2 regions of the Streptomyces sp. XH2 genome follow, and region 1 is predicted to be linked to the other one. Evidence: riboswitches for the same ligand, from Rfam matches in the RefSeq annotation. Region 1 holds a riboswitch; the other holds the start of a gene.
What was found. A riboswitch is a leader RNA that binds a small molecule or an ion and turns the genes downstream of it on or off. The one in region 1 is predicted to bind thiamine pyrophosphate.

Region 1 (4,227 bases):
GAAGGTCAGCCCGTATCCGTCCGGGCCCTCGAAGGAGCGCAGCATGAGGACCACGAGCGGCGCGAGGATGAGCACGGCGACGACCGCCAGGACGGACGCCAGGAACGCCCACTGCCCAGCGCCCCGTGGGCGCCGCGCGGTGCGCGCCGGGTCGACCAGCCTCAGGGTCGCCTCACGCCGGCGCACCGTCCAGGCGTGCACGGCCAGCAGGGCGGCCACGGCCACGAACTGCAGGAGGGTGAGGACGGCTGCCGTCGGCAGGTCGAGCATCTGCGCGGTCTGCTGGTAGATCTCCACTTCCAGGGTGGCGTAGCGCGGTCCGCCGAGGATCTGCACGACGCCGAAGGAGGTGAAGGTGAAGAGGAAGACCATGAGGGCGGCGGCGGCCACCGCGGGTGCCAGGGCGGGCAGTGTGACCCGCCGCCAGGCCGTGAAGCGCCCCGCGCCCAGGACCCTCGCCGCTTCCTCCTGGCGGGGGTCGAGCTGGGCCCACAGGCCGCCGACGGTGCGGACGACCACGGCGTAGTTGAAGAACACGTGGGCGAGCAGGATCGCCCACACCGTCGTGTCCAGGCGCACCCCCCACCATTCGTCCAGCAGTCCCCCGCGCCCGAGCAGCGCCAGGAAGGCCGAGCCGGCGACGACGGTCGGCAGGACGAACGGCACGGTGACCACGGCGCGCAGCATGCGCTTGCCAGGGAAGTCGAAGCGCGCGAAGGCGTACGCCCCGGGCAGGGCCAGGGCGAGGGTCAGTGCGGTGGAGGCGGCCGCCTGCCAGGTGGTGAACCACAGCACGTGGCCGATGGCCGGGTCGGTCAGGACCTCGCCGACGCGGGCGAACTGCCACTGCCCGCCGTCCTTCAGGCCCCGGGAGACGATCGCGGCGACCGGGTAGGCGAAGAAGACGCCGAAGAAGGCGAGCGGCAGGGCCATGAGGCCGAGCCGCACCGCCATCCGCCGCCCGGCCCCGCCCGCGCCTCGTGCGGGGCCCCGTGCCGCGGCCCCCGGTTCTACTTCAGGACGAGCGAGGACCATGCCTTGACCCACTGGTCGCGGTTCTTGGCGATCTTCTCGGGGGCGAGCGTGCCGGGCTCGTTCACCTGCGCGCCGTACTTGGTGAACAGTTCGGGGAGCTTGGCGTCCTGGTTGGCGGGCTTGACGAACATCTGCAGCGGCATGTCCTCCTGGAACGTACGGCTCAGGAGGAAGTCGATCAGGGCCTTGCCGCCCTCGGGGTTCTTCGCGCCCTTCAGCAGCCCGGCGAACTCGTTCTGCTGGAAGCAGGTGCCCGTGGCCACGCCGGTCGGCGCCTCGGCGGGCTGCGGCTTCACGCCCATGACCTCGGCCGGCGGGCTGGAGGCGTAGGAGACGACGAGGGGCTTGTCGCCCTTGGCCTTCTTCCCGCCCGCCGAGCCGGAGAAGCGCTCGTTGTAGGCCTGCTCCCAGCCGTCCACGACCTCCACGCCGTTGGCCTTGAGCTTCTTCCAGTAGTCCTGCCAGCCGTCGTCGCCGTACTTGGCGGCCGTGGCGAGCTGGAAGGCGAGGCCGGGGGACGAGGTGGCGACGTTCTCGGTGACGAGGAGGTTCTTGTACTCGGGCTTGACGAGGTCGTCGAGGGTCTGCGGCGGGGCCAGCTTGTGGTCGGCGAAATAGGCGCGGTCGTAGTTGACGCAGATGTCGCCGGTGTCGACGGGGGTGACCCGGTGCTCGGCGGCGTCGGCCTGGAGCTTCCTCGGGACCCGCTCCAGGCCCTTGGCCTCGTACGGGGCGAAGATGCCGTTGTCGAGCGCCCGGGACAGGAGGGTGTTGTCGACGCCGAAGAAGACGTCGCCCTGCGGGTGGCTCTTGGACAGGATGGCCTGGTTCACGGCCTGGCCGGCGTCGCCGCCCTTGAGGACGTTGACCTTGTAGCCGGTCTGCCGGGTGAACTGCTTGAGCACCTCGTCGGACGCGGCGAAGGAGTTGTGCGAGACCAGGGTGACGGTCTTGTCCTTGCCGTCCGACGCGCCCGAGGCGCCGGAGTCGTCCGAACCGCCGCACGCGGCCAGGGCCGGGAAGGCGAGCGCGGCGACGGCCGCCGTGCCGATGGCACGCCGAAGGTTGGTGTTCATGGTTGAGCTGACTCCCTACGCCGGTATGACCCGGATCAGGTCCGAGGGTCTGCGGGCCGTGCCGCACTCTCAGCGCCCCGTGGGCGCTCCCCTGTCGGATTGTTCATTTGTGCGAAGGCACCGTATCAGTGCCCTCGCCATGGATCGCCGTCCGAGCTGCGTCGCCGGCTCAGCGCTCGGTGGCGGCCAGCTGTCCGCAGGCGCCGTCGATCTCCTGGCCACGCGTGTCCCGGACGGTCACGGGCACGCCGTGCGCGGCGATGGCCGCGACGAAGGCGCGCTCGTCCTCGGGCCGGGAGGCCGTCCACTTCGACCCCGGGGTGGGGTTGAGCGGAATGAGGTTGACGTGGACGCGCTTGCCCTTGAGGAGCCGCCCGAGGAGGTCGCCGCGCCACGCCTGGTCGTTGATGTCGCGGATCAGGGCGTACTCGATGGAGATCCGGCGGCCGGACTTCTCCGCGTACTCCCACGCCGCGTCGAGGACCTCGCGGACCTTCCAGCGGGTGTTGACCGGCACCAGGGTGTCGCGCAGCTCGTCGTCCGGCGCGTGCAGGGAGACGGCCAGGCGGCACTTGAAGCCCTCGTCGGCGAAGCGCAGCATCGCGGGGACCAGGCCGACGGTGGAGACGGTGATGCCGCGCTGGGAGAGCCCCAGGCCGTCCGGCTCGGGGTCCGTGAGGCGGCGGATGGCGCCGACGACCCGCTTGTAGTTGGCCAGCGGCTCGCCCATGCCCATGAAGACGATGTTGGACAGCCGCGCGGGGCCGCCGGGGACCTCGCCGTCGCGCAGGGCCCGCATGCCGTCGACGATCTGGTGGACGATCTCGGCCGTCGACAGGTTCCGGTCCAGCCCGGCCTGGCCCGTCGCGCAGAACGGGCAGTTCATGCCGCAGCCGGCCTGTGAGCTGATGCACATGGTGACCCGGTCGGGGTAGCGCATCAGCACGGACTCCACCAGCTTGCCGTCGTGCAGGCGCCAGAGGGTCTTGCGGGTGGTGTCGTCGTCGCAGGAGATGTGCCGCACGACGCTCATGAGCTCCGGCAGCAGCTCGGTGGCGAGCTTCTCGCGCGCCGCCGCCGGGATGTCGGTCCACGTCGCGGGGTCGTGCGCGTACCGGGCGAAGTAGTGCTGAGAGAGCTGCTTGGCGCGGAACGGCTTCTCGCCGATCGCGGAGACGGCCTCACGCCGCTCGGCGGGCGAGAGGTCGGCGAGGTGGCGCGGCGGCAGCTTGGCCCCCCGGGGGGCGACGAACGTCAGTTCTCCAGGCGCGGGGGCCATGAGCAAAGACTCCTCATTGACGACGGCGGATGACCTCCGCTATCGCGGAGCCAGCGGCAGGACGATGCCGGAACCCGGAGATCTCACCAGGGGCACCCCCGCATGGGGCGGGGCCGGAAAAGGGCCCGTCGCACAGCGACGAGCCCTTCCAGGGTACCTGGCCCGCCTCAGGCCGAGCCGACGAAGACGACCAGGAGGAGCCAGACCACCGGCGCGGTCGGCAGGAGCGAGTCCAGCCGGTCCATGATGCCGCCGTGCCCCGGCAGCAGGGCGCCCATGTCCTTGATGCCGAGATCCCTCTTGATCATGGATTCACCGAGGTCGCCCAGCGTGGCGCTGACCGCGACGGCGAGGCCGAGGAGCAGCCCCTCCCACCACGCTCCGTCGTCGATCAGGAACTGCATGCACAGCGCGCCGGCGACCATCGCGAAGGCGATCGCCCCGATCAGCCCCTCGCGCGTCTTGCCGGGGCTGATGCGCGGGGCCAGCTTGCGCTTGCCGAACTTCCAGCCCACCGCGTACGCCCCCGTGTCGCTGACCACCGTCAGGATCAGGAACGTGAGCACCCGCCACGCGCCGTCCCCGGCCGCCAGCATGAGGGCCACGAAGGTGGCCAGGAACGGCACGTAGAAGGCCGCGAAGATGCCCGCCGTGACGTCCTTCAGGTAGTCGTCCGGCGACTCCGTCATGCGCCACACGAGGACCGCCAGGGCTGTGAAGGCCACGGCCACCCACGCGCCCTCGGCACCACTGGCATAGCCGGCGATGACCATGGCGGCCCCGCCGACCGCGAGGGGCACCAGCGGGGCGCGGATCGACTTGCGCTCCGCGAGGCGT
Region 2 (4,227 bases), on a different contig from region 1:
CGGAGAGCACGGAGCCGCGGACGCTCGCGTCGAGGCGGCGCATCGCCACGGTGGTCAGCTCGGTGCCGGAGGCGAGGAGCGCGCGCTCCATGACGTCGAGGCTGGGCGCGCCGCCGGTGCCCATGATCAGCCGGGAGCTGAAGGAGGTGTCGGCGATGGTGAGCAGGTCGTCGGCCATCAGGGCTGATCAGCCTCCCTGCACTGCGGTGAGGACCTCGACGCGGTCGCCGGCGCCGAGCCGCGTGGCGGGCCACTGGCCACGCGGCACGACGGTCTCGTTGACCGCGGCGGCCACCCCGCCGGGCGCGGTGGTCATGCTCGCCACCAGACTGCCGAGGGTCAGGCCGTGGGGCACCTCGCGGTGCTCGCCGTTGACGCTGATGCCCATGTGGGCCGCGGGCGTGTCGGTGGGGTCGGTGGGGTTCATGCGGGCAGCTCCTGGAGCGGGTTCGAGAAGCGTCGGGGGGAGAAGGGGCGGGCCTCCTCGGGGAGGCGCCCCGTGGTCAGCACCTCGGCCATGACGTCGCCGGTCAGCGGGGCGAGCAGGACGCCGTTGCGGTGGTGTCCGGTGGCGGCGTGCAGGCCGGGCAGGGCGGTCGGGCCGAGCAGGGGGGCGTTGTCGGGGGAGCCGGGGCGCAGCCCGGCGGAGGTCTCCACCAGGGGCAGTTCGGTGATGCCGGGCACCAGCTCGTGGGCGTCGCGCAGCAGTTCGTAGACGCCGCCGGCGGTGACCGTGGTGTCCCAGCCGAGCTCCTCGGTGGTCGCGCCCAGGACCAGCTCGCCGTTCTCGCGCGGCACGAGGTACACCGGGCCGCCGCGGACGACCGCCCGCACGGTGCGGGAGAGGAAGGGCGCGTACGCGTCCGGGACGCGCAGCCGCAGCACCTGGCCCTTGACGGGCCGCACGGGCGGCAGGACGTCGGCGGGGACGCCCGCGAGCGTGCCGCTGCGGCTGCCCGCGGCGAGCACGACCTGTCCGGCGGGGACGCGGCGCCCGTCGGCGAGCTCCGCGCCCGCGGCCCGGTCCCCGGCGAGCAGCAGCCGTACGGCCCCGGCGCGGTGGAAGGCCACCCCGGCCCGCTCGCAGGCCGTGAGCAGCGCACGCGCGAGCCTGCGGGGATCGGTCTGGTGGTCCCCGTCGACGCGCAGCCCCCCGCGTACGCCGGGCGCGAGCATCGGCTCCAGACGGCGGCACTCGCGGCCCGTGAGCCACTGCGCGTCCAGGCCGCAGCGCTGCTGCAGGGCGTGCAGTTCGCGCAGGTGCTCCCGGTCGTCGGCGTCGAGGGCGACGGCCAGCGTGCCGCACGCGCGGTAGCCGGTGGCGACGCCGCTCGCCTCCTCCAGCTCGGCCGTGAAGCCCGGATAGCGCTGCGCGGAGGCCAGGTTGAGGGCGAGCAGCGCCTCTTCTCCGTAGTGCAGTTCGGTCACCGCGGCCAGCATGCCCGCGGCGACCTGTGCGGCGCCGCCGCCCGGCGCGGGGTCGGCGACGGCGGTGCGCAGCCCGCGCTGTGCCGCGCGCCAGGCGGTGACGAGGCCGATCAGGCCGCCGCCCACGACGAGGACGTCGCAGGCGGGCACGGCCGGAGCGCGGCCCGATGTGTCCGATGTGGTGGTAGACGCGTCCATGAGGCGTCCAGCCCCTCCCTTCGCCGGCATGACCCGGATCAGGTTCGTACGGTCGGAGGCCGGTCAGCCTCCCTCTCAGCCCGGTCGTCCGGGCTCCCGCGAGTGCGTTGTACCGGTCACCCTAGTACGCCCCGCGATGCCCGGGCGAGGGCCTGTCGGCCGGCGACGCGGCGGTGCCCGCGCGCCGGTCCCCGCCGCCCCCGCCCTACAGTGATCGGGTGAGCGAGCACCGGGAAGAAGCACTTGCCGCCAGTGAGCGGAGCGTCGTCATCGTGGGTGCCGGGATGGCGGGCGTGCAGACCGCCGTCGCCCTGCGCGAGTACGGCTGGACCGGCACCGTGACCGTGCTGGGCGCCGAGCCGCACCCGCCGTACGACAGGCCGCCGCTCTCCAAGGCCGTCCTGCTCGGCAAGGCCGAGGGTTCCGCGTTCGAGGTGGACTTCGCCTCGCTCGGGATAGACCTGCAGCTCGGGCGCGAGGCCACCGGCCTGCGCGCCGCCGAGCGCCTGCTGGACACCGCGGCCGGGCCCGTCCCGTACGACGTCCTGGTCATCGCCACCGGCGCCGAGCCGGTCCGGCTGCCCGGCTGCGAGGGACTGTCCGACGTCCACCTGCTGCGCACCCTGGACGACGCCGTGCGGCTGCGGCCGGTGCTGGCCGCCCAGCACGACGTCGTCGCCGTCGGCGCGGGCTGGATCGGCGCCGAGGTCGCGACGGCCGCCCGGGAGGCGGGCTGCGAGGTGACCGTGGTCGAGGCCGCGGACCGCGTGCTCGCCGGCGCCATGCCCGCCGAGGTCGCCGACCGCATGGCCCCCTGGTACGCCGAGAGCGGCGCCCGGCTGATGCTCGGCGCGCGCGTGAGCACCGTCGAGCCCGGCGCGGTCGTGCTCGCCGACGGCACCCGGCTGCCGGCCGGCGCCGTGGTCGTCGGCATCGGCGCGCGGCCCGCGACCGGCTGGCTGGAGGGCTCCGGCATCGAGCTCGGCGAGGACCGGGCCGTCGTCGCCGACGAGCGGCTGCGCGCCTCGCTCCCCGGCGTCTACGCGGTCGGTGACTGCGCGTCGTTCCCGTCCGCCCGCTACGGCGAGCGGCTGCTCGTGCACCACTGGGACAACGCCATGCAGGGTCCGCGGACCGTCGCCGCGAACATCGCGCTCGGCCCGGCCGAGGGGCCGGTCTACGACCCGGTGCCGTACTTCTGGTCCGAGCAGTTCGGGCGGTTCGTGCAGTACGCGGGCCACCACGCCGGTGCCGACGAACTGCTGTGGCGCGGCGACCCGTCGAGCGCCGCCTGGAGCGTGTGCTGGCTGCGCGACGGGGCCCTGGTGGCCCTGCTGGCCGTCGGCCGGCCCCGGGACCTGGCCCAGGGCCGCAAGCTCATCGAGAAGGGCGCCGTCCTCGACCGGGCGAAGGCCGCCGACGCGTCCGTGCCGCTGAAGTCCGCCGTGCTCTGACGGGCGCGTCACGCCGCCCGCGGCACCGTGACGCGCCCGGGTCGGGTCAACCCGGCTACCGGCTGTCAGCGCCAGATGGCAGGCTTGTCCTGTGACCGAGATTGACGCAAAGATCGACGCGCTTGTTCCCGCCTGGCTCAACCTCCCCGACATCGCCGAGAAGCTCGGCGTGGAGGTGACGCGCGTGCGGCAGCTGGTGAAGGAGGGCCAGCTGATCGCCGTCCGCCGGGGCGAGAACCGGGTGCTCATGGTGCCCGCCGCCTTCATCGGCGAGGGCAAGGTCGTCAAGGGCCTGGCAGGCACCCTGACGCTGCTGCGGGACGACGGCTTCAGCGACGAGGAAATGCTGGAGTGGCTCTTCACCGCCGACGACACCCTGCCGGGCACCCCGGCCGACGCGCTGCGGGAGAACCGCGGCACGGAGGTGAAGCGGCGCGCCCAGGCGCTCGCCGTCTGAGCCGACAGGCCGACAGGAAGTCTCAGCCGCAGTACCGGGCGCGGGTGACCGCGCCCGTCAGAGCCCGTAAGAACCGTCCGGTGCACGGGCGGGGGCCGCCCCCCCCCCCCCCCCCCCCCCCCCCCGACCCGGGGGGAACCACCCGATGTCCGCCACCGCCCGCGAGCTCCTCGCCGACGCCCGGCTCTACCTGTGCACCGACGCCCGCAAGCGTCAGGGCGACCTGCCGGAGTTCCTCGACGCGGTCCTCGCCGGCGGCGTCGACATCATCCAGCTCCGCGACAAGGGCACGGAGGCCGGCGAGGAGCTGGAGCACCTCGCCGTCTTCGCCGAGGCCGCCCGCCGGCACGGCAAGCTCTTCGCGGTCAACGACCGGGCGGACGTCGCCCATGCCGCCGGTTCCGGCGTCCTGCACCTCGGCCAGGGCGACCTGCCGGTGCCCGCCGCCCGCGCGATCCTCGGCGAGGAGGTGCTGATCGGCCGGTCGACGCACGCCGAGGCCGAGGTGGACGCCGCGGCCGCCGAGCCCGGCGTGGACTACTTCTGCACCGGCCCCTGCTGGCCGACCCCCACCAAGCCGGGCCGCCACGCCCCCGGCCTGTCCCTGGTCCGCCACGCGGCGGCCCTGGGCACCGCGCGCCCCTGGTTCGCCATCGGCGGCATCGACGCCGGCAATCTCGGCGAGGTGCT

Region 2: linked by a shared signal. The riboswitch ahead of thiO (glycine oxidase ThiO) and the one ahead of ACOTKD_RS33955 (thiamine ABC transporter substrate-binding protein) in region 1 are both predicted to bind thiamine pyrophosphate.

The regions. Positions count from the first base shown of each region.
Region 1 covers NZ_JBMMMZ010000020.1:40,928-45,154, forward strand. The annotation lists gene ACOTKD_RS33950 (ABC transporter permease) at 1-954, opposite strand, end outside; gene ACOTKD_RS33955 (thiamine ABC transporter substrate-binding protein) at 1,011-2,111, opposite strand; TPP riboswitch at 2,107-2,214, opposite strand; gene rlmN (23S rRNA (adenine(2503)-C(2))-methyltransferase RlmN) at 2,281-3,390, opposite strand; gene ACOTKD_RS33965 (phosphatidate cytidylyltransferase) at 3,558-4,227, opposite strand, start outside.
Region 2 covers NZ_JBMMMZ010000002.1:601,361-605,587, forward strand. The annotation lists gene ACOTKD_RS06350 (thiazole synthase) at 1-178, opposite strand, end outside; gene thiS (sulfur carrier protein ThiS) at 188-388, opposite strand; gene thiO (glycine oxidase ThiO) at 424-1,626, opposite strand; TPP riboswitch at 1,625-1,736, opposite strand; gene ACOTKD_RS06365 (NAD(P)/FAD-dependent oxidoreductase) at 1,911-3,080, shown strand; gene ACOTKD_RS06370 (Rv2175c family DNA-binding protein) at 3,172-3,537, shown strand; gene thiE (thiamine phosphate synthase) at 3,683-4,227, shown strand, end outside.